DNA from 2 places in the Streptomyces sp. BYX5S genome. Region 1 is predicted to be linked to the other one. Evidence: predicted binding sites of a transcription regulator. Region 1 holds the regulator's gene; the other holds the start of a gene.

What was found. The regulator HspR, encoded in region 1, represses chaperone genes until heat shock. The targets are predictions, from matches to a motif close to TTGAGNNNNNNNNNCTCAA.
Region 2: a site for HspR is predicted at 4,203-4,221, ahead of lon (endopeptidase La). Genes of this name have one in related genera too.

The regions. Positions count from the first base shown of each region.
Region 1 covers NZ_CM138829.1:175,819-186,586, reverse strand. The annotation lists gene ACYBSK_RS00830 (hypothetical protein) at 1-202, shown strand, start outside; gene ACYBSK_RS00825 (hypothetical protein) at 237-1,226, shown strand; gene ACYBSK_RS00820 (hypothetical protein) at 1,256-2,095, shown strand; gene ACYBSK_RS00815 (hypothetical protein) at 2,082-4,481, shown strand; gene ACYBSK_RS00810 (hypothetical protein) at 4,507-4,653, shown strand; gene ACYBSK_RS00805 (hypothetical protein) at 4,650-5,297, shown strand; gene ACYBSK_RS00800 (peptidoglycan-binding protein) at 5,307-6,161, shown strand; gene ACYBSK_RS00795 (hypothetical protein) at 6,176-6,424, shown strand; gene ACYBSK_RS00790 (heat shock protein transcriptional repressor HspR) at 6,499-6,957, opposite strand; gene dnaJ (molecular chaperone DnaJ) at 6,963-8,150, opposite strand; gene grpE (nucleotide exchange factor GrpE) at 8,196-8,861, opposite strand; gene dnaK (molecular chaperone DnaK) at 8,858-10,711, opposite strand.
Region 2 covers NZ_CM138829.1:6,923,091-6,933,858, forward strand. The annotation lists gene ACYBSK_RS31150 (protein phosphatase 2C domain-containing protein) at 1-52, shown strand, start outside; gene ACYBSK_RS31155 (MarR family winged helix-turn-helix transcriptional regulator) at 113-613, opposite strand; gene ACYBSK_RS31160 (lysozyme) at 853-1,692, shown strand; gene lon (endopeptidase La) at 1,769-4,180, opposite strand; gene ACYBSK_RS31170 (GNAT family N-acetyltransferase) at 4,352-5,020, shown strand; gene ACYBSK_RS31175 (spermidine synthase family protein) at 5,078-5,761, shown strand; gene ACYBSK_RS31180 (response regulator transcription factor) at 5,855-6,592, shown strand; gene ACYBSK_RS31185 (HAMP domain-containing sensor histidine kinase) at 6,634-7,722, shown strand; gene ACYBSK_RS31190 (multifunctional oxoglutarate decarboxylase/oxoglutarate dehydrogenase thiamine pyrophosphate-binding subunit/dihydrolipoyllysine-residue succinyltransferase subunit) at 7,963-10,768, shown strand, end outside.

The sequences.
Region 1 (10,768 bases):
CGTCACGAATGCCCACCAGAAGGTCGGCAACTCCAACCGGCGCATCAACGCCCTGGAACGGCGCGTCTCCTCGATGTCCAGGGCGAGCGGGCGCACCCGCGAGCAGGTGCGGGCCAGCGCCTCACCGAACCTCAGTGGTTCCACGACTCAACTTCAACGTCTTGAGGCCCGCGTCAACGCCCTGACCGTCGCTCTCGGATGACCCGGACAACCGTCCCGCAAGGAGGTGATCGCCCATGAATCTCAAGCAGGCGCTCACGAACGCCAGTACCGGCATCAGCCGACTCAGCAGCCGGTCGACCAGCGCGAGCACAGCGGTCACGCGGCTCAAGACATCCGTCACCCAGAGCCAGAGCGCCGTCAACAGGCTCGGCACGGGCGTGCGTTCGGCCAACACGTCACTCGGCAGGTCCAAGACGTCCACCGACCGTTTCAAGTCGTCGCTGGACAAACTCAGGTCGTCCGCCACCAGGTCCCAGACCGCCCTCCGCAACGTAAAACGCCAGTCCGACGCCGTCGAGAAGTCCGTCGGGAAGGCCGGCAAGTCCGCCACCGGCAGCGGCAAGTCGATGACCGGGCTCGGGAAGGGGCTGAAGGGAGCGACGGTCGCCCAGAAGGGGCTCAACATCGCTATGAAGGCGAATGCCTTCGGGCTGATCATGACGCTGCTCGCGCCGATCATCAGCCAGTTCATCAACATGGACAAGGTGGCCAAGGTCCTCGCCAAGGGCGTGAAGTGGGCCTGGAACGCGATATCCGGCGCCATCAAGTCCCACTCCGGGCCCATCAAGGCCGTCATGAAGGGCATCATCAACGCCTTCACGGCCCTGCCCCGCGCCTACATCGGCGGCATGAACGCCATGATCGGCGGCCTGAACAAGATTCACGTGAAGATTCCGGGCTGGGTGCCGGTCGTCGGCGGCAAGGAATTCGGCATCAATCTGCCGAGGATCCCGAACATTCCGACGCTCGCCGAAGGCGGCGTCATCGGCGCGCGGACCGGTGGTCGGCTCGCCGTCGTCGGTGAGGGCGGCGAGGACGAGGCGGTCATCCCGCTGTCGAAGCTGAGCGCGATGCTCGGGCACCACCCGGGCGGCGGCTCCGCCGTGGAACGGCTCGCCGCCGCCGTCGAAAGGCTCGCCGACCGGCCCGTCCACATCCAGGTCGACTCGCAGACCATCGCCCGCGCCGTCTTCCTCGGCCAGCGCCAACTCGCCCGCCGCTAGGGCGGCCTCACCGAAAGGGGTGTGCATCAATGGGCAGCAATCTGTGGATCGGCGCACCGGGTTCCCTGTACGAGATCGACCAGGTCACCACGTCCTTCGACCGCAGCGCCGACCTCGGCGTCAGCGAGTTCAAATCGCTCGGCGGCCTCGTCACCGTCACCCGAACCGCCTCCACCACCCGCCGTACGAAGCTGAGCTGGGACCGGCTGCCGCCCGCCGACGCCCGCGCCCTCGACCGGCTCGCCCGGCGGATCGACGGCCCTGGCCCGCTCGTCCTCGTCGACCCGGTCGCGGGCAATGTGCTCGGCGCCGCCCAGGCCGCGGGCCGCGGCGTGCCGGGAGCCGGTGACGCCAGCGGGCTCGACCAGTGGTTCAAGGTGTCGGCGACCGGAGCGGTCGTCGAGGTCGCCGCCGCGCCCGGCACCTTCGCGTTCACGGCGGCCGACGCGACCAGCAAGCTCGGCTGGCGGTGCGTGCCGTGGCAGGGCAACTTCCCGGTGGCGCCCGGCACCCGGATCTCGTTCCGCGCGCCCAGCGCCATGGCCGCGCTCGGCACCGTCGGCGTGAACATCGACTTCAAGAAGGCCGACGGGACCTATCTCTCCGGCCCCTCCGCGACCGGCCCCTACCTCGCCGCCACCGTGCCCGCCGGGGCCGTCTTCGCCACCCCGTGCGCGACGCCCGGCACCGCCGGCACGTACTCGCTGGCCGGGGCCTGCCTCTCGTACGACGACGGGGCCGCGCACACCATCCCCGGCGACGGCCTCCCGCAGCTCGCCGTGACCTCGTACACCGATACCCCCGGCCTCCCGCTGCCCTACCGCAGCATCAGTCTCGAACTCGTGGAGGTGTCCCGTGCAACAGGCTGACCAGGCCACCGAGGCCGCGCTCGGCGCCGGGGAGCGCACCGCCACGCACACCACCCGGCTCGGCGGGCGGGACGTCAGCGACCAGGTGCAGTCCTGGGAGCTGGAGCGTTCGTACGCGACCGATCTGCCGGCCGCGATGCGGGCGTTCTCCGGCAGCTCCTCCGCACAGCTCCAGCTGCAACTGGGCGGCAGAGGAACGGAGTTGGCGCCGGAGCTGTACTCCGCGTGGGCCGACCGGGCCACCGGTGACCTCGCCCGCCCCGGCCAGAGCGTCGTCCACGAGACGGGGCTCGGCGGCGGTTCCGACACCCTGCCCGCCTTCCGCGGCACCCTGCGCAACCGGTCTGCGGCCTCCGGCACCGACACCGTGCAGCTGACCGCGCTCGACGGCGCCGAACGGCTGCGCTCACCCGCCGAACTCCCGCGCCCCTACACGGGGTTGTACTGGGGCCGGCCGGTCGCCACCGCCACCTGGTGCGTCGACGAACTGCTCCGGCAGGCCGGATTCCTGACGAGCCCGCCCGCACGGGGCCCGCAGTTCGTCGCGGGGGCCCCGCTGACCCTCGTGCACGCCACCCTCCACGGCGGGTTCGCGACGTCGTACGGCATGCCGGAGGACCTGCCGGACCCGCGGCACTACACGTGGTCGCGGACCGGGGCACCGCACGAGATGGCCCTCGTGCCGCGCGGGCTCCCGGCCGGCGAGACCGGCGTCACGGCCTCCTGGTTCCCGCGCAGCCGCGTCACCGTGCCGGGCAGCAGGCTGCTCGCCGAGGCATGGGTGAACAACGCCGTCGGCATCGGCTCCACCGTCCGCCTCGACCTGGAGCTGAACCGCACCGGCACCGCGAACGGCACCCTGTCCCTCGCGCTCGACTTCACCAAAGGCACCGTCACCGCGTGGTCGCTCAGCAGCGACGCGGCGGTACCGGGCAGCGGACTGACCTGGAGCCAGAACGCCACCGCGATGAAGGCGCAGCGCGGCGTATGGCACATCGGCGCGTACGTCGATGTGTACGCGTCGACGGGCGGCCGGGCGCTGCCTCAGGTCACCCCGCTGATCACGGCGCCCGACGGCACCACGTGGGTCGGCGGCACCGGCGCGTTCACCGCGGCGAACGGTCCGCAGCCGGTGGCCGAGCTGCGCAAGATCCGCCTGATCACGTCGATGGCGACGGAAGGGGTGCAGGTCACGAGCGGCCTCGCCGCCGTTCCGAGCGTCGCCGAGTTCACCCAGGCCGGCCAGTGGGACAAGACCGCCGACCTGGACGACGCGATCCTGCCGCTGCGCACCATCCCCAAGGTGTCCGGTTCCCAGTGGGAGGCCATCGGACAGATCGCCAAGGCGAGCATGTCCACGGCCGAGCTCGACGAGCGCGGCCGCTTCCGCTGGCGCAACTTCACGCGCTTCGCGTCCACGCCGACCACCCCGGACCTGACGCTGACCTCGGTGCGCTCGATCGCCGCGCTCACCGTCACCGAGGAGATCGACGCCTGCCGCAACTACTGCGTGCAGCCCGCCGCGGACTGGAGCGCGGTCCGGGCGGTCGCGGGAGAGCTGATCACGGACACGGTGGTGCGGGAGATCCCGGCGGGCGGCTCCCTCACGGTCAACTACACGTTCGGCGAGGACGAGTTGGATGTCGGGCCGCCCGACACCGACGACGACTCCGTCGCCACCGCCGGATCCTCGTTCCGGGTCGCCACGCAGAACGCGGCGGGCACGACGGCGGTCAAGGGCGCCGTCGACGCGCTCGTGCGGCGGGAGAACGGGGTGATCGTGCTGCGCCTGACCAACCGCACGGCGTCCCGCCTCTACACGGTCGACCAGAAGGGCGGCCCGTCCATCCGGATCCTGCCGATCCGGCCCGACCGGGACCCCGTGGAACGGCAGGCCGTCTCCTATGTCGCCGACAGCGACAGCGAGAAGTGGTACGGACGCCAGGAGTTCTACGGGGACCAGTCGGAATGGGTCCAGGACCTCGGCGCCGCACGGGAGCTGGCGGCGGCGATGCGGTCGGCCGGGGAGTTCCCCGTGCCGGTCCTGGAGGACGTCCAGGTCCTGTACGACCCCCGCATCCAGCTCGGCGACGTGGTCCGCGTCGTCGACACGTCGGGCGCCGCGCTCGACACCCTGGCCTGGGTCGTCGGCATCACGGCTTCCGCCGCGGCGGGGGGCGGGGTCCAGCAGACGCTGAGCCTGCGCGGCGTGGCGGCGAACGGCGTCCCCGCCGACACCGGCCTCACCCCGGACGCCCCCGCGCTCCCGCCCGCCCCCGACCTCTCCCGCACCTACGCGACGGTGACCGCCTCGTACGCCACGCTCGCCGCGATGCGCGCGGCGAACCCGACGTGGTCGGACGTCCGCCGCGCCACGACACCGTGATCCCGCCGAACCCACGGAGTGCACCGTGCCCGAATCCTCCGACACCCCCACCCCCGTAGAACCGCCGGACGCCCTCCTCGAAGAACTCGCCTCGTACCAGGAACCGGTGCCCGTCGAACAACAACCACTCGGTGACGCCCTGCTCACCGTCACCGTCGAGGAGTCCCCGTGACCATCCAGTACACCCCCGTCAGCTCGCTCCCCTACCCTCAGGCCACCGATCCCGCCGACCTCCCCGCCCATCTCAAGGCGCTCGCCGACGCCGCGGACGGCCGCCTCGTCATGCGCTTCCCGGACACCGCGACCCGCGACGCCAAACTGCCCGCCCCGGTCGCCGGCATGGTCGCCTGGATCGGCACGCCCGGCCGGATGATGTACCACACCGGCACCGCGTGGGTGCCGATCGCCCCGGTGCCGGTGTACCGGGTCAACGTCGACGACGGGGACACCGCGTCGACCTCGTACGTGGAGACCCTCTCCAACGCCGGCGGCGACCCGATGGCGGCGACGTTCACCGTCCCGGCGTCCGGCCAGGTCATCGTCACCGTGGGCAGTTACATCCGGTCGTCCGCCAGCGGCACCTCGTACATGTCGGCCAACATCCGCAACGCCGCCGGCACGGTGGTCCTCGCCGCGGACGACAACCGCTCGGCGGCGATCCAGATCACCAGCCGTACCTCGGTCTCCGCACAGTTCCTGGTGAGCAGCCTCGCCGTCGGCACGACCCACACGGCGACCCCCGCCTACCGCTCCAGCGCCACCACGAACACCGCCTACTTCGACACGCGTTTCATCCGCGTCGACCCGATCCCGTAGGAGCGCCCGGTGGCCACACCCCTGACCGCGTACGCCTTCGCCCGCGCCCTGCGCGACGAGGGCGTACGGATTCGTGAACACGCCGACTGGCAGACGCACAACCGCGATCACAAGGGCCCGTGGGGCCCGGTGAACGGCGTCATGCTGCACCACACCGCGGGCCGCGACAGCCTCGCCCTGTGCCGCGACGGCACCGCCGCCCTGCCGGGTCCGCTCTGCGCGGGCCTGGTCGCGAAGGACGGCACCGTCCACCTGGTCGGCTACGGCCGCACCAACCACGCGGGTTCCGGTTCGGCCGCCGTGTACGCGGCCGTCCGCGCCGAACGGGCCCTGCCCTCCCCGCCGGGCCCCGACTCCGTCGACGGCAACATCCATTTCTACGGTTTCGAGATCGAGAACCTCGGCAACGGCCGGGACCCCTACCCCTCGCCCCAACTCACCGCCGTCGAACGGCTCTCCGCCGCCCTGTGCCGCGCCCACGGCTGGACGGCGGCGAGCGTCGTCGGCCACAAGGAGTGGACCCGCCGCAAGATCGACCCGTCGTTCTCGATGCCCGGCATGCGCACCCGCGTCGAGGCCCGCCTCGGCACCACCCCGAAGCCCCCGAAGCCCTCTTCGTACGCGGATTTCCCCGGCGCCGCCTTCTTCGTCCCGGGCCGCCGCAGCGCCCTGATCACGGCCGTCGGCAGACGCCTCGTCGCGGAGGGCTGCGGACGGTACCGGGTCGGGCCGGGCCCGGAGTGGACCGCGGCCGACGTGGCCTCGTACGCGGCCTGGCAGCGCCGGCTCGGCTACTCGGGCGCGGACGCCGACGGCATCCCGGGCCGCACCAGCTGGGACAAGCTGCGCGTGCCCCGCGCATGAGAGGAGACGGAGGAGTGGGTGAACAGGTCGATGTGGCCCTGGAGTTGGAGCGGCTGCGCCGCTCCGTGGACGTCGGCTTCGCCGCCACCCAGGGCAATCTGGCGCTGGTGCTCCAGCGCGCCGATCAGACGGACAAGACGCTGGGCGAGCACGAGGACCGGCTCGACGCCCTCGAACGCTCCCGCTGGCCCCTGCCGTCGCTCGCGGCGCTGACCTCGTGCGCCGCTCTGGTGGTCGCGGTCTGGCAGTCGACGGGCCGGTGAGGCGGTGGACCGGGACATGCGAAGGGGCCCGCCGACCATGATGGTCGGCGGGCCCCTTCACCTGTGTGCGGGTGTCAGTCCTTCGCGCGCTTCGGGCGCCACACCACCAGCGCGCCGGTCTGCTGGACCTCCTGGTAGGGGACCAGGTCCCGGCGGTACGAGGCGTGCACCGCGGCCTCGCGCTGCTGGATGGCGGAGGCGGCGGTCTCCACCGCGGCGGAGAGCTCGGCGACTCTGGACTGGAGCGCGGCGACCTGGTTCTCCAGCTCGATGATGCGCTTGATGCCTGCCAGGTTGATGCCCTCGGCCTGCGACAACTGCTGCACCGTGCGCAGCAGTTCGATGTCGCGCGCCGAGTAGCGCCGGCCGCGCCCGGCCGTGCGGTCGGGCGAGACCAGGCCGAGGCGGTCGTACTGGCGCAGGGTCTGCGGGTGCAGGCCGGACAGTTGTGCCGCCACCGAGATGACGTACACCGGCGTCTCGTCGGTCAGTTCGTACGGGTTGCTGCGCCGACGGCCGTGCTGCCCGTCCATCACACTCACGCTCCCTTCGCGGCCTTGAACAGTTCTGCCCGCACGTCGGTGTCCTCAGTCGCCTTGCGGTACGACTCGAGGGCCGAACGGGCGTCTTCCGAAAGGTCCTTGGGGACGGCCACCTCGACCGTCACCAACAGGTCCCCGCGCGTGCCGTCCTTGCGGACCGCGCCCTTGCCGCGGGCCCGCATCGTCCGCCCGTTCGGCGTGCCCTCGGGCAGCTTCAGGGTGACGGCGGGACCGCCGAGCGTGGGCACCTTGACCTCGCCGCCGAGCGACGCCTCGGTGAACGTCACCGGGACGGTGACCGTGAGGTTGTCGCCCTTGCGGCCGAAGACCGGGTGCGCGTCCACGTGGACCACGACGTACAGGTCGCCCGCCGGGCCGCCCCGTTCACCGGGAGCGCCCTTGCCGCGCAGGCGGATGCGCTGGCCGTCGGAGACCCCGGCCGGGATCCGGACCTGCATGGTGCGGGAGGACTTGGCCCGCCCGCTGCCCTTGCAGGCGTCGCACGGGGTCTCGGCGATGAGGCCGCGGCCCTTGCAGTCCACGCACGGGTCGGTGAGGGAGAAGCCGCCACCGCCGCCCCGCGAGACCTGCCCGGTGCCGACGCACGTCGGGCACACGCGCGGTGTGCCGTTCGCGTCGCCGGTGCCGGAGCACGCCTTGCAGGGGGCCTGCGAGGACATCCGCAGCGGGACCGTGGCCCCGTCGACGGCCTCGGTGAAGCTGAGCGTCACCTCGGACTCGATGTCCTGGCCCCGGCGCGGCTGCGTCCGCGTACCCGCGCCCGCGCCGCCCCGGTTGAACAGACCGCCGAACACGTCACCGATGCCGCCGCCGAAGCCGCCCTGTCCGCCCTGGCCCTGGGCGCCGCCTCCGAAGAGGTCGCCGAGGTCGAAGTTGAACGAGCCGCCCGCGCCCGCGCCGCCGGGGCCGGGCCGGAACCCGCCGCCGCCGAACAGGGCGCGCGCCTCGTCGTACTCCTTGCGCTTCTTGGGGTCGCCGAGGACGTCGTTCGCCTCGGAGATCTCCTTGAAGCGCTCCTCCGCCTTGTCGTTGCCCTTGTTGGCGTCGGGGTGGTTCTCGCGGGCGAGCTTGCGGTACGCCTTCTTGATCTCGGCGTCGGTGGCGTCCTTGGGGACGCCGAGGACCTTGTAGTAGTCCTTCTCGATGAAGTCCTTGGTGCTCATCGGCCTCGACGTCCCTCCTCACCTGTTCCTGTTACGTGTATGACGTCAGCCCTCTTCCGGGCCACCGTTCTCCTTCTCGGCGTCCTTGTCGGCCGCCTCGTCGGACGAACCGGCCTGCGCGCCCGGCTGCGGCTCGGCCACGGCCACCCGCGCGGGGCGGATGGTGCGCTCGCCGATCCGGTAGCCCGGCTGGAGGATCGCCACGCAGGTCGTCTCCGTGACGTCCGGCGCGTAGGAGTGCATCAGGGCCTCGTGCACGGTCGGGTCGAAGGGCTCGCCCTCCTTGCCGAACTGCTGAAGGCCCATCTTCGCGGCGACCGTCTCCAGCGACTCGGCGACGGACTTGAAGCCGCCGACGAGCTCGCCGTGCTCACGGGCCCGGCCCACGTCGTCGAGGACGGGAAGCAGCTCGGACAGGAGGTTCGCGACGGCGACCTCCTTGACCGTGACGCGGTCCCGCTCCACACGGCGCCGGTAGTTCTGGTACTCGGCCTGAAGGCGCTGGAGGTCGGCGGTGCGCTCGGTGAGCGCCGTACGCACCTGGTCCAGCTGCGCCGTCAGGGCAACGTCCGATGCGGAAGCTGAGTCCCCGGCCGGGGCCGCCCCCTCCTTGTCGGAGGGAGCGTCCTGCGGCTCGGCGTCGTCGGAGGTGGCGCCGGAGGGGACGTCAGGCTTCTCGTTCTCCTCGAAGCCCGGGGTCTCCTCCGTCACGCGGCACCGTCCTTGCGGTCCTTGTCCTCGTCGACGATCTCGGCGTCCACGACGTCGTCGTCGGCCTTGGCGTCGCCCTTCGGGGCGTCACCCTGAGGGGCCTCGGCGCCCGCGGCCTGGGCGTCGGCGTACATGGCCTGGCCCAGCTTCTGCGAGACGGCGGCGACCTTCTCGGTGGCGGTGCGGATCTCGGCCGAGTCCTCGCCCTTGAGCTTCTCCTTCAGCTCGGTGACGGCCTCCTCGACCTCGGTCTTCACCTCGCCCGGGACCTTGTCCTCGTTGTCCTTGAGGAACTTCTCCGTCTGGTAGACGAGCTGCTCGCCCTGGTTGCGCGACTCGGCGGCCTCGCGGCGGGCGTGGTCCTCGTCCGCGTACTTCTCGGCCTCTTCGCGCATCCGGTTGACCTCGTCCTTCGGCAGCGAGGAGCCACCGGTGACGGTCATCTTCTGCTCCTTGCCCGTGCCGAGGTCCTTGGCCGTGACGTGCATGATGCCGTTGGCGTCGATGTCGAAGGCGACCTCGACCTGCGGGACACCGCGCGGGGCCGGCGGCAGACCGGTCAGCTCGAACATGCCGAGCTTCTTGTTGTACGCCGCGATCTCGCGCTCGCCCTGGTAGACCTGGATCTGCACCGACGGCTGGTTGTCCTCGGCCGTCGTGAAGATCTCCGAGCGCTTCGTCGGGATCGTCGTGTTGCGCTCGATCAGCTTGGTCATGATGCCGCCCTTGGTCTCGATACCGAGGGACAGCGGGGTCACGTCGAGGAGCAGGACGTCCTTGACCTCACCCTTGAGGACACCGGCCTGGAGGGCGGCGCCGATGGCGACGACCTCGTCCGGGTTCACGCCCTTGTTGGCCTCGTTGCCGCCGGTCAGCTCCTTGACCAGGTCGGCGACGGCGGGCATACGGGTCGAACCACCGACGAGAACGACGTGGTCGATCTCGGAGAGGTTGATGCCCGCGTCCTTGATGACGTTGTGGAACGGCGTCTTGCAGCGCTCCAGAAGGTCGGACGTGAGCTGCTGGAACTGGGCGCGCGTGAGCTTCTCGTCCAGGTGCAGCGGGCCCTCGGCGGAGGCCGTGATGTACGGCAGGTTGATCGTGGTCTCCGTGGAGGAGGACAGCTCGATCTTCGCCTTCTCGGCGGCCTCGCGCAGGCGCTGGAGCGCCATCTTGTCCTTGGAGAGGTCCACGCCGTGGCCGTTGTTGAACTGCTTGACCAGGTAGTCGACGACGCGCTGGTCCCAGTCGTCACCGCCGAGCTGGTTGTCGCCGTTCGTGGCCTTCACCTCGACGACGCCGTCGCCGATCTCCAGGAGCGAGACGTCGAAGGTGCCGCCACCGAGGTCGAAGACCAGGATGGTCTGGTCGTCCTTGTCCAGGCCGTAGGCCAGGGCCGCGGACGTCGGCTCGTTGACGATGCGCAGGACGTTCATGCCGGCGATCTCGCCGGCTTCCTTCGTCGCCTGCCGCTCCGAGTCGTTGAAGTAGGCCGGGACGGTGATGACCGCGTCCGTGACCTTCTCGCCGAGGTAGGACTCCGCGTCGCGCTTCAGCTTCTGCAGGATGAACGCCGAGATCTGCTGCGGGTTGAAGTCCTTCCCGTCCAGATCGATCTTCCAGTCGGTGCCCATGTGGCGCTTCACCGAGCGGATGGTCCGGTCCACGTTCGTGACCGCCTGGCGCTTGGCGACCTCGCCGACCAGCACCTCGCCGTTCTTCGCGAAAGCGACGACGGACGGCGTGGTCCTGGCGCCCTCGGCGTTCGCGATGACGGTGGGCTCACCGCCCTCCAGAACGCTGACGACGGAGTTAGTCGTGCCCAGGTCGATGCCGACCGCACGTGCCATTTCGATTCCTCCAGCTACCTACTTGAGTGGAACTGGCTCAAGACTGCAACACCTCCC
Region 2 (10,768 bases), 6.7 Mb from region 1:
GCGGCGCGGCAAGGTCCACGACGACGCGACGCTGGCGTACGTGGCGCTGTGACCCGGGGCCCCGCCCCGGCCCCCGCTCCCCGATCGCCGGAGGGGCTCCGACGTCGCGGGACTACTCGGCCCCGGCGTTCAGCTGATGCAGCAGCCGCGCCAGCTCGGCGACCTCGCGCCGGTCCCACCCGTCCAGCTGCCGCACGTACCGCATACGCCGCGCGTCCCGCACCCGCCGGAAGTGCTCGCTGCCGTACTCCGTGAGGGAGACCAGCCAGGCCCGGCCGTCCGCGGGGTCCGGTTCGCGGCCGACGAGGCCGAGCTCTTCCAGCGCGCGCAGCTGGCGGCTCATCGTGGCCTTGCCGACGCCGATGTACGCGGCGAGCTCGGTGGCCCGCTGCGCCCCGCACTCGGCGAGGCGCACCAGGAGCCCGTACGCGGCCGGTTCCAGGTCGGGGTGGACCTCGCGGGCCATCTCGCCGGAGTTGGCGCGGGCCCGGCGCAGGAAGACGGTCAACTCCCGCTCCAGCGCCAGGAACTCGCCGTCCACCGGCGAGGGCGCGGTGCCGGGTCGCGGTGCGCCTTCCGCGTCCCGCCGCCCGTCGTTTCCGTCCTCGCGCACGTCAGTACCCATGACCAGATTTTCTCTGAAAGTTTTCGCCCACCACGGCCGTCGCCGCAGTTCCCCCAGTATTTCGCAGGAGTAGACCAACGGCACACACCGGCCCCTCTTCCCTCCCGGGGTCTACGTGCGTAGCGTTTTACCGCTGCCGTACCCGGCACGCACACCCGTCAGGGTTCACGCCATCAAGCGCACCGGCGCCACCGCACGTCACCCCACGTCGTTCTCGGAGGCCGCTCATGCCCGTGCACAGACCTGTCCTCAACCGTCGCAGACGCGGTTCCCGTCTGGGAATCACCGGCGCCCTGCTCGCGGCGCTCTCCCTCCTCCTCGCCCTGCCGGGCGCGGCCCACGCCGCCGACAGACCGGCCCGCGGCGAGGCGTACATGGGCATGGGGGTCGCCGCGCACGACGGCGTCGGCTCCCTGCCGCCGACCAACTCCATCGCCGCGACCCAGACCGAGGGCGTCGACGTCTCCAGCCACCAGGGCAACGTGGCGTGGTCGACGCTCTGGAACAGCGGCGTGCGCTGGGCCTACACCAAGGCCAGCGAAGGCACGTACTACACGAACCCGTACTTCGCGCAGCAGTACAACGGCTCGTACAACGTGGGCATGGTGCGCGGCGCGTACCACTTCGCGACGCCCGACACGACGAGCGGCGCCACGCAGGCCAACTACTTCGTGGACCACGGAGGCGGCTGGTCCAGGGACGGCAAGACGCTGCCGGGCGCGCTCGACATCGAGTGGAACCCGTACGGCGCCGCCTGCTACGGCAAGACGCAGAGCGCCATGGTGACCTGGATCCGGGACTTCCTGAACCAGTACAAGGCCCGCACCGGCCGTGACGCCGTCATCTACACGGCGACCAGCTGGTGGACCCAGTGCACCGGCAACTACAGCGGCTTCGCCGCCAACAACCCGCTGTGGATCGCCCGCTACGCCTCCACCGTCGGCACGCTCCCGGCCGGCTGGGGCTACTACACGATGTGGCAGTACACCTCGTCCGGCCCGACGGTCGGCGACCACAACAAGTTCAACGGCGCCCTCGACCGCGTCGTGGCGCTCGCCAACGGCTGAGCCCGGTCCAGCCCTCTGGACGATCGAGGACGCGGGGCTCCGGGACGGAGCCCCGCGTCCTCGACGCCGGTGCGGCTCAGGCGGCGACGGGAACCTCCGCCCCGGTGGCCGCGGGAGCCAGCGCCAGCTCCAGCACCTGGCGCACATCGTTCACCGGGTGCACGTCCAGCTTCTCCAGGACCTCGGCCGGGACGTCGTCCAGGTCGGCCTCGTTCCGCTTCGGGATGATCACCGTCGTGACGCCCGCCCGGTGCGCCGCGAGCAGCTTCTGCTTGACGCCGCCGATCGGCAGCACCCGCCCCGTCAGCGACACCTCACCGGTCATCGCCACGTCCGTACGGACCAGCCGCCCGCTCAGCAGCGACGCCAGCGCCGTCGTCATCGTGACGCCCGCGCTCGGCCCGTCCTTGGGAACGGCGCCCGCCGGGAAGTGGATGTGCACGCCGCGCTCCTTGAGGTCGGCGACGGGCAGCTCCAGTTCGGCGCCGTGCGAGCGCAGGAAGGACAGGGCGATCTGCGCCGACTCCTTCATAACGTCGCCCAGCTGGCCGGTGAGCGTCAGCCCCGCCGCGCCCGTCTCCGGGTCGGCCAGCGACGCCTCCACGAAGAGCACGTCACCCCCGGCCCCCGTGACCGCGAGCCCCGTCGCGACACCCGGCACGGACGTACGCCGCTCGGCCGGGTCCTGCGCCGACTCGGGCACGTGGTGCGGGCGCCCGATGAGTCCGCGCAGGTCGTCCGCGCCGACGGTGAACGGCAGTTCCCGGTCGCCCAGTTCGTGCTGCGCGGCCACCTTGCGGAGCACCCGTGTGACGGACCGCTCCAGGTTGCGCACGCCCGCCTCGCGCGTGTACTCGCCGGCCAGCCTGCGCAGCGCGTCGTCACCGATGACGACCTCGTCGGCGTCGAGCCCGGCACGCTCCAGCTGGCGCGGCACCAGGTGGTCGCGGGCGATGACGACCTTCTCGTCCTCGGTGTAGCCGTCGAGCCGGACCAGCTCCATGCGGTCGAGCAGGGCCTCCGGGATGGCCTCCAGGACGTTCGCGGTCGCCAGGAAGACCACATCGCTCAGGTCCAGCTCCACCTCCAGGTAGTGGTCCCGGAAGGTGTGGTTCTGGGCCGGGTCGAGCACTTCGAGGAGCGCCGCCGCCGGGTCGCCCCGGAAGTCGGAGCCGACCTTGTCGATCTCGTCGAGGAGGACGACGGGGTTCATCGACCCGGCCTCCTTGATCGCCCGCACGATACGGCCGGGCAGCGCGCCCACGTACGTACGCCGGTGGCCGCGGATCTCCGCCTCGTCGCGGACACCGCCGAGCGCGACGCGGACGAACTTGCGGCCCATCGCGTGCGCCACGGACTCGCCGAGCGAGGTCTTGCCGACGCCGGGCGGGCCGACGAGCGCGAGCACGGCGCCGCCGCGGCGGCCGCCGACGACTCCCAGGCCCCGGTCCGCGCGGCGCTTGCGCACGGCGAGGTACTCGGTGATGCGCTCCTTCACGTCGTCGAGGCCCGCGTGCTCGGCGTCGAGGACGGACTGGGCGCCCTGGATGTCGTACTCGTCCTGGGTCCGCTCGTTCCACGGGAGTTCGAGGACGGTGTCGAGCCAGGTGCGGATCCAGGAGCCCTCGGGCGACTGGTCACTCGACCGCTCCAGCTTGTCGACCTCCTTGAGCGCGGCCTCGCGCACCTTCTCGGGGAGGTCGGCGGCCTCGACGCGGGCGCGGTAGTCGTCGGACTCCTCGCCCTCGTCCTTCTCCCCGTTCAGCTCGCGCAGCTCCTTGCGCACGGCGTCGAGCTGGCGGCGCAGCAGGAACTCGCGCTGCTGCTTGTCGACGCCCTCCTGGACGTCCTTGGCGATGGTCTCGGCGACGTCCTGCTCGGCGAGGTGGTCACGCAGGTGCTGGGTGGCGAGCTTCAGGCGCTTCACCGGGTCGGCCGCTTCGAGCAGCTCGACCTTCTGGGCGGTGGTGAGGAACGGCGAGTAGCCGGAGTTGTCGGCGAGCGCGGAGACGTCGTCGATGGCCTGGACGCGGTCCACGACCTGCCAGGCGCCGCGCTTCTTCAGCCAGTTCGTGGCGAGCGCCTTGTACTCCTTGACCAGTTCGGTCACGGCGCCGGGCAGCGGGTCCGGCACCTCCTCCTCGACGGTCAGGCCCTCCACCCACAGGGCGGCGCCGGGACCGGTGGTGCCCGCGCCGATGCGGACGCGGCCGACGCCGCGGATCAGCGCGCCGGGGTCGCCGTCGGCGAGGCGTCCGACCTGCTCGACGGTGCCGAGCACGCCGGTGTTCGCGTACGTGCCGTCGATCCGTGGAACAAGCAGAACCTTCGGCTTGCTGGTTCCAGTGCGCGCGGCGGCCTGCGCGGCCTCCACCGCGGCCCGTACGTCGGTGTCGTTCAGGTCCAGGGGCACCACCATTCCCGGCAGTACGACCTCGTCGTCGAGGGGCAGCACGGGCAGGGTGAGCGGGTTGGACGTCGAAGCCATGATCTCCCCTTCGGCAGTCAAGTTGAGCTATGTCGACTCAATGCTTGGCGACCTTCAGATGTTCCGAGAAGGGCGTTCGCTGTCAGCGATCACGCCTTCCGGCCGCGACGACACGCGCGATGTAATAAGCGCCTGGGAAATATGACCCTTACATTGGGGAGCGTGACGGGCATGCGCGGCGAGGAACTCGTACGGAACTGGGTCGACGGCTGGGTGGTCTCGCGCGGGACCGCTCCCCCGCTCGTCGAGCCCTGGGGTTACACGATTCACGTGGGCCTGCCTGAGCACGTGAGCCGCCATGTCGTCGGTGCCGCCAACGAGACGGTGACCGAGGAGACCGTGCGCAAGGTGGCCGGGGCGACGCGCGGGCGCGGCACCCACCTGAAGGTCTTCGCCGACCCCGCGCGCGTACTGCCGTGGCTCGGCCCGGAGTGGGAGCCGTACGGGGCGGACGACTTCCTGATGTCGACGGACCTCGCCCCGACCCCCGTGCCCCCGGCGCCGGACGGCTACATCCGGCACATCTGGACCCGCGCCGGCGTCACCCGCGTCCTGCTCACCGACACCGAGGGCGCCTTCGCCGCACGCGGCCAGGTCGCCCCGACCGGGGCGAGCGCCGTCGTCGACCAGATCGAGACGTCCGAGCGGCACCGCCGCAAGGGGCTCGGGCGGGTGGTCATGGGCACCCTTGAGCAGACGGCCCGCACCCAGGGCGCCGTCCACGCCGTCCTGGCGTGCACCCCCGAGGGGCGACTCCTGTACGAGTCCGTGGGGTGGCGGATCGAGGCGCCGCTGACGAACGCGAAGTACGCGGGCCGAGGAGTGACCAGCGCCACGTGAGACGTGGGCCACAGAAAACCCCGCGCGGCGCCCCGCCCGTCGGCCACAATGGCGGCCATGACGACTCAGCTCGACCCCGATCCTCCCGTCGTCCTGGACCGCCGCGAAGGCCCCTTCGGCGAGGTGGTCCTGCGCCGTCACGGCGATCTGCTCCAGATCATCGCCAACGGCACGTTCCTGATGGACACGTCCGACGGCCGCTCCGAGCGGCGGCTCGTCGACTCGGCGCTCGCCGCTCTCGGCGACCGGGAGGGGCCGCGGGTGCTCATCGGCGGTCTCGGTGTCGGCTTCTCCCTCGCGCACGCGGCCGCGAACCCGCGCTGGGGCCGGATCACCGTCGTCGAGCGCGAGCCGGCGATCGTCGGCTGGCACCGCACGGGGCCGCTGCGGACCCTGTCCGCCGAGGCCCTCGCCGACGCCCGGACGGACATCGTCGAGGCCGACCTCGTCGCCCACCTGCGCACGACCACGGAGACGTACGACGCGCTCTGCCTCGACATCGACAACGGGCCGGACTGGACCGTCACCGAGGACAACGACGGCCTCTACTCCCCGGCAGGCCTCGCCACCTGCCGGGACCGACTCGACCCGGGCGGGGTTCTCGCCGTATGGTCCGCACAGCCGTCAGCAAATTTCGAAGAAACCTTGCGGAATGCCGGATTCCAGGCGGTGCGCACCGAAGAGATCCCCGTTGTCCGGGGCGTCCCCGACGTGGTGCACCTCGCGACGAGGCCCACGTAGCCGACCGGCGGTAACTCCCCGTACGCTGACGTCCGAAACCCGATCATTCAAGCGTCAAGCGCGTCACGACGGCGCGCATTCAGGGGCGGGGCGATGGAGCAGACACACACCTCCCACAACACCACCACGACGACTCAGGGAGCCCAACGGCGGGTCCTGGTCGTCGAGGACGATCCGACGATCGTCGACGCCATCGCCGCTCGGCTGCGCGCCGAGGGATTCCTCGTGCAAACCGCGCAGGACGGTCCGGCGGCGGTGGACACGGCCGAGGCCTGGCAGCCCGATCTGCTGATCCTCGACATCATGCTGCCCGGCTTCGACGGCCTTGAGGTCTGCCGGCGCGTGCAGGCCCAGCGGCCCGTGCCGGTGATGATGCTCACCGCGCGCGACGACGAGACGGACATGCTGGTCGGCCTCGGCGTCGGCGCCGACGACTACATGACCAAGCCGTTCTCCATGCGGGAGCTGGCGGCGCGCGTGCACGTGCTGCTGCGCCGCGTGGAGCGGGCGGCCCTCGCCGCCACGACGCCGCGCAGCGGCATACTGCGGCTCGGCGAGCTGGAGATCGACCACGCGCAGCGCCGCGTGCGCGTGCGCAGCGAGGACGTGCACCTCACGCCCACCGAGTTCGACCTCCTCGTGTGCCTGGCGAACACCCCGCGCGCGGTGCTCTCCCGTGAGCAGCTGCTCGCCGAGGTGTGGGACTGGGCGGACGCCTCCGGCACCCGCACCGTCGACAGCCACATCAAGGCACTGCGCCGGAAGATCGGCGCGGAGCGCATCCGCACCGTGCACGGCGTGGGTTACGCGCTGGAGACGCCGAACCCGTGAGCGCCGGGGACCGTGACCGGACGACGGCGGGCGGACGGCCGCTGCGGCCGTCCTTCAATCCGCACTGGGCGTCCGGCGGCCTGCGCCCCTTCTCCGTGAAGGCGAAGCTGGGCACGCTCGTCGTCGTCTCCGTCTTCATCACCACGGGTCTGCTCATGGTGGCGATGTACACGGCGACCGAGCTGCGCTTCATCACGGTGTTCTCGATCATCGCGACACTGCTGATCACGCAGTTCGTGGCGCACTCGCTGACCGCCCCGCTCGACGAGATGAACACGGTGGCCCGGTTCATCTCCAACGGCGACTACTCGCGCCGGGTGCGCGGCGCGGGCCGGCGCGACGAGATCGGCGACCTCGCGGTCACCATCAACCGCATGGCCGACGAGCTGGCGGCGCAGGACCAGCAGCGCAAGGAGCTGGTGGCCAACGTCTCGCACGAGCTGCGCACGCCCATCGCGGGCCTGCGCGCGGTGCTGGAGAACGTCGTGGACGGCGTCATGGCCGCGGACCCCGAGACGATGCGCACGGCGCTGAAACAGACGGAGCGGCTCGGCCGGCTCGTCGACACCCTGCTCGACCTGTCCCGCCTGGACAACGGCGCGGTGCCGCTGAAGACCCGCCGCTTCGAGGTGTGGCCGTACCTGTCGGGCGTCCTGAAGGAGGCCAACATGGCGGTCTCCCAGCGCGCCGGCATCGCCTCCGGTTCCGGCACCCACACGCGTACGGACGTCCATCTGCACCTCGACGTCTCACCGCCCGAACTGACGGCGCACGCGGACCCGGAGCGCATCCACCAGGTCGTCGCGAACCTCATCGACAACGCGGTGAAGCACTCCCCGCAGCACGGCCGGGTCACCGTGCTCGCCCGGCGCGGCCCCTACCCGGACTCGCTCGAACTGGAAGTCCTCGACGAGGGCCCCGGCATCCCGCAGTCCGAGTGGCACAAGGTCTTCGAGCGCTTCAACCAGGGCGCCGCCACGGGCGACAAGGGCGACGGCGGCACCGGCCTCGGCCTCGCCATCGCCCGCTGGGCCGTGGAACTGCACGGCGGCCGGATCCGGGTGGCCGAATCCGCTCGGGGCTGCCGGATCAAGGTCACTCTTCCGGGAGAGCCCGGAACGCAAAGTTGACGTAGGGTTTCGGTCAGGCAGGGGTCAAGAGCGCGCCCGGCGTACACGAACACGCCCGGCGCGCATCCGAACGTACCGAAACCCCGGTTGTTTCCCGCCATTTCACGGCCCGAAACACGGCTTCCGGTGTGACTTACGTGACGGATCACCGGCCCGGTCTGCACGTCCCGTCTTTGGAGGCGTAGCCTTTATTCCCGCTGTCCATCACCTTGTGAGAAGCGGAAGAGGGCGGTTACCGCCGTGTCGCCACAGTCCCCCAGTAACTCGAGCATCTCCACCGAGACCGACCAAGCCGGGCAGGGTAAAAACCCTGCCGCCGCCTTCGGTCCCAACGAGTGGCTCGTCGACGAGATCTATCAGCAGTACCTCCAGGACCCGAATTCGGTAGACCGAGCCTGGTGGGACTTCTTCGCCGACTACAAGCCAGGTGCCGCGGCCGCGGGGGCCGCGACGACCCAGAAGCCGGCCGAGAAGCCCGCCGCCCAGGCCGCGCCCGCGGCGCAGGCCCCGGCAGCCCCCGCGCAGCCCGCAGCCGCAGCTCCCGCACAGGCTGCCGCCGCGCCCGCAAAGCCCGCCGCTCCGGCCGCGCCCACCGCGCCGAAGCCGGCCGCCGCGCCCGCTCAGGCCGCGAAGCCCGCCACCCCCGCACCGAAGAAGGCTGAAGAAGTGACGACCGAGGCCCCTGCCGGCCCCGAGCTCGTGACGCTGCGCGGTCCCGCCGCCGCCGTCGCGAAGAACATGAACAAGTCCATCGAGGTCCCCACGGCGACGTCCGTGCGCGCGGTCCCGGTGAAGCTGCTGTTCGACAACCGCATCGTCATCAACAACCACCTGAAGCGCGCCCGCGGCGGGAAGATCTCCTTCACGCACCTGATCGGGTACGCGATGGTGCAGGCCATCAAGGCCATGCCGTCGATGAACTACTCCTTCCAGGAGAAGGACGGCAAGCCGACCCTGGTGAAGCCGGAGCACATCAACTTCGGTCTGGCCATCGACCTCGTGAAGCCGAACGGCGACCGCCAGCTCGTCGTCGCCGGCATCAAGAAGGCCGAGACGCTGAACTTCTTCGAGTTCTGGCAGGCCTACGAGGACATCGTCCGGCGTGCCCGCGACGGCAAGCTCGGCATGGACGACTTCACCGGTGTCACGGTCTCCCTGACCAACCCCGGCGGCCTCGGCACCGTCCACTCGGTCCCGCGCCTGATGCCCGGACAGTCGGTCATCATGGGCGTCGGCTCCATGGACTACCCGGCGGAGTTCCAGGGCACGTCCCAGGACACCCTGAACAAGCTCGGCATCTCGAAGGTCATGACGCTCACGTCGACCTACGACCACCGGGTCATCCAGGGCGCCGCCTCCGGCGAGTTCCTGCGCATCGTCGCGAACCTCCTCCTCGGGGAGAACGAGTTCTACGACGAGATCTTCAAGGCCCTGCGGATCCCCTACGAGCCGGTCCGCTGGCTCAAGGACATCGACGCGTCGCACGACGACGACGTCACCAAGGCCGCCCGCGTCTTCGAGCTGATCCACTCCTACCGGGTCCGCGGCCACGTCATGGCCGACACCGACCCGCTGGAGTACCAGCAGCGCAAGCACCCCGACCTGGACATCACCGAGCACGGGCTCACGCTGTGGGACCTGGAGCGCGAGTTCGCCGTCGGCGGCTTCGCCGGCAAGTCGATGATGAAGCTGCGCGACGTCCTCGGCGTCCTGCGCGACTCGTACTGCCGCACCACCGGCGTCGAGTTCATGCACATCCAGGACCCGAAGCAGCGCCGCTGGCTCCAGGACCGCATCGAGCGGCCGCACGCCAAGCCGGAGCGCGAGGAGCAGCTGCGCATCCTGCGCCGGCTGAACTCGGCGGAGGCCTTCGAGACCTTCCTCCAGACCAAGTACGTCGGTCAGAAGCGGTTCTCCCTGGAGGGCGGCGAGTCCGTCATCCCGCTGCTCGACTCGGTCATCGACGCCGCCGCCGAGGCCCGCCTCGACGAGGTCGTCATCGGCATGGCCCACCGCGGCCGCCTGAACGTCCTGGCGAACATCGTCGGCAAGTCGTACGCGCAGATCTTCCGGGAGTTCGAGGGCAACCTCGACCCGAAGTCGATGCACGGCTCCGGCGACGTGAAGTACCACCTGGGCGCCCAGGGCACCTTCACGGGCCTGGACGGCGAGCAGATCAACGTCTCGCTGGCCGCCAACCCGTCCCACCTGGAGACGGTCGACCCGGTCATCGAGGGCATCGTCCGCGCCAAGCAGGACATCATCAACAAGGGCGGCACGGACTTCACGGTCCTGCCGGTCGCCCTGCACGGTGACGCGGCCTTCGCGGGCCAGGGTGTGGTCGCCGAGACGCTCAACATGTCGCAGCTGCGCGGCTACCGCACGGGCGGCACGGTCCACATCGTCATCAACAACCAGGTCGGCTTCACCGCCGCCCCGGAGTCGTCGCGCTCCTCCATGTACGCCACGGACGTGGCCCGCATGATCGAGGCGCCGATCTTCCACGTGAACGGCGACGACCCCGAGGCCGTCGTCCGCGTTGCCCGTCTGGCCTTCGAGTTCCGCCAGGCGTTCAACAAGGACGTCGTCATCGACCTCATCTGCTACCGCCGCCGCGGTCACAACGAGTCGGACAACCCGGCGTTCACGCAGCCGCTGATGTACGACCTGATCGACAAGAAGCGCTCGGTGCGCAAGCTCTACACCGAGTCCCTCATCGGTCGCGGCGACATCACCCTGGAAGAGGCGGAGCAGGCGCTCCAGGACTTCCAGGGCCAGCTGGAGAAGGTCTTCACGGAGGTCCGCGAGGCCGTCTCGCACCCGACCGCCACCGAAGTCCCGGAGCCGCAGGCCGAGTTCCCGGTGCCGGTGCAGACCGCGATCTCCCAGGAGGTCGTCAAGCGCATCGCCGAGTCCCAGGTCAACATCCCGGACCACGTCACGGTGCACCCGCGTCTGCTGCCGCAGCTCCAGCGCCGCGCCACCATGATCGAGGACGGGACGATCGACTGGGGCATGGGCGAGACCCTCGCCCTCGGCTCGCTGC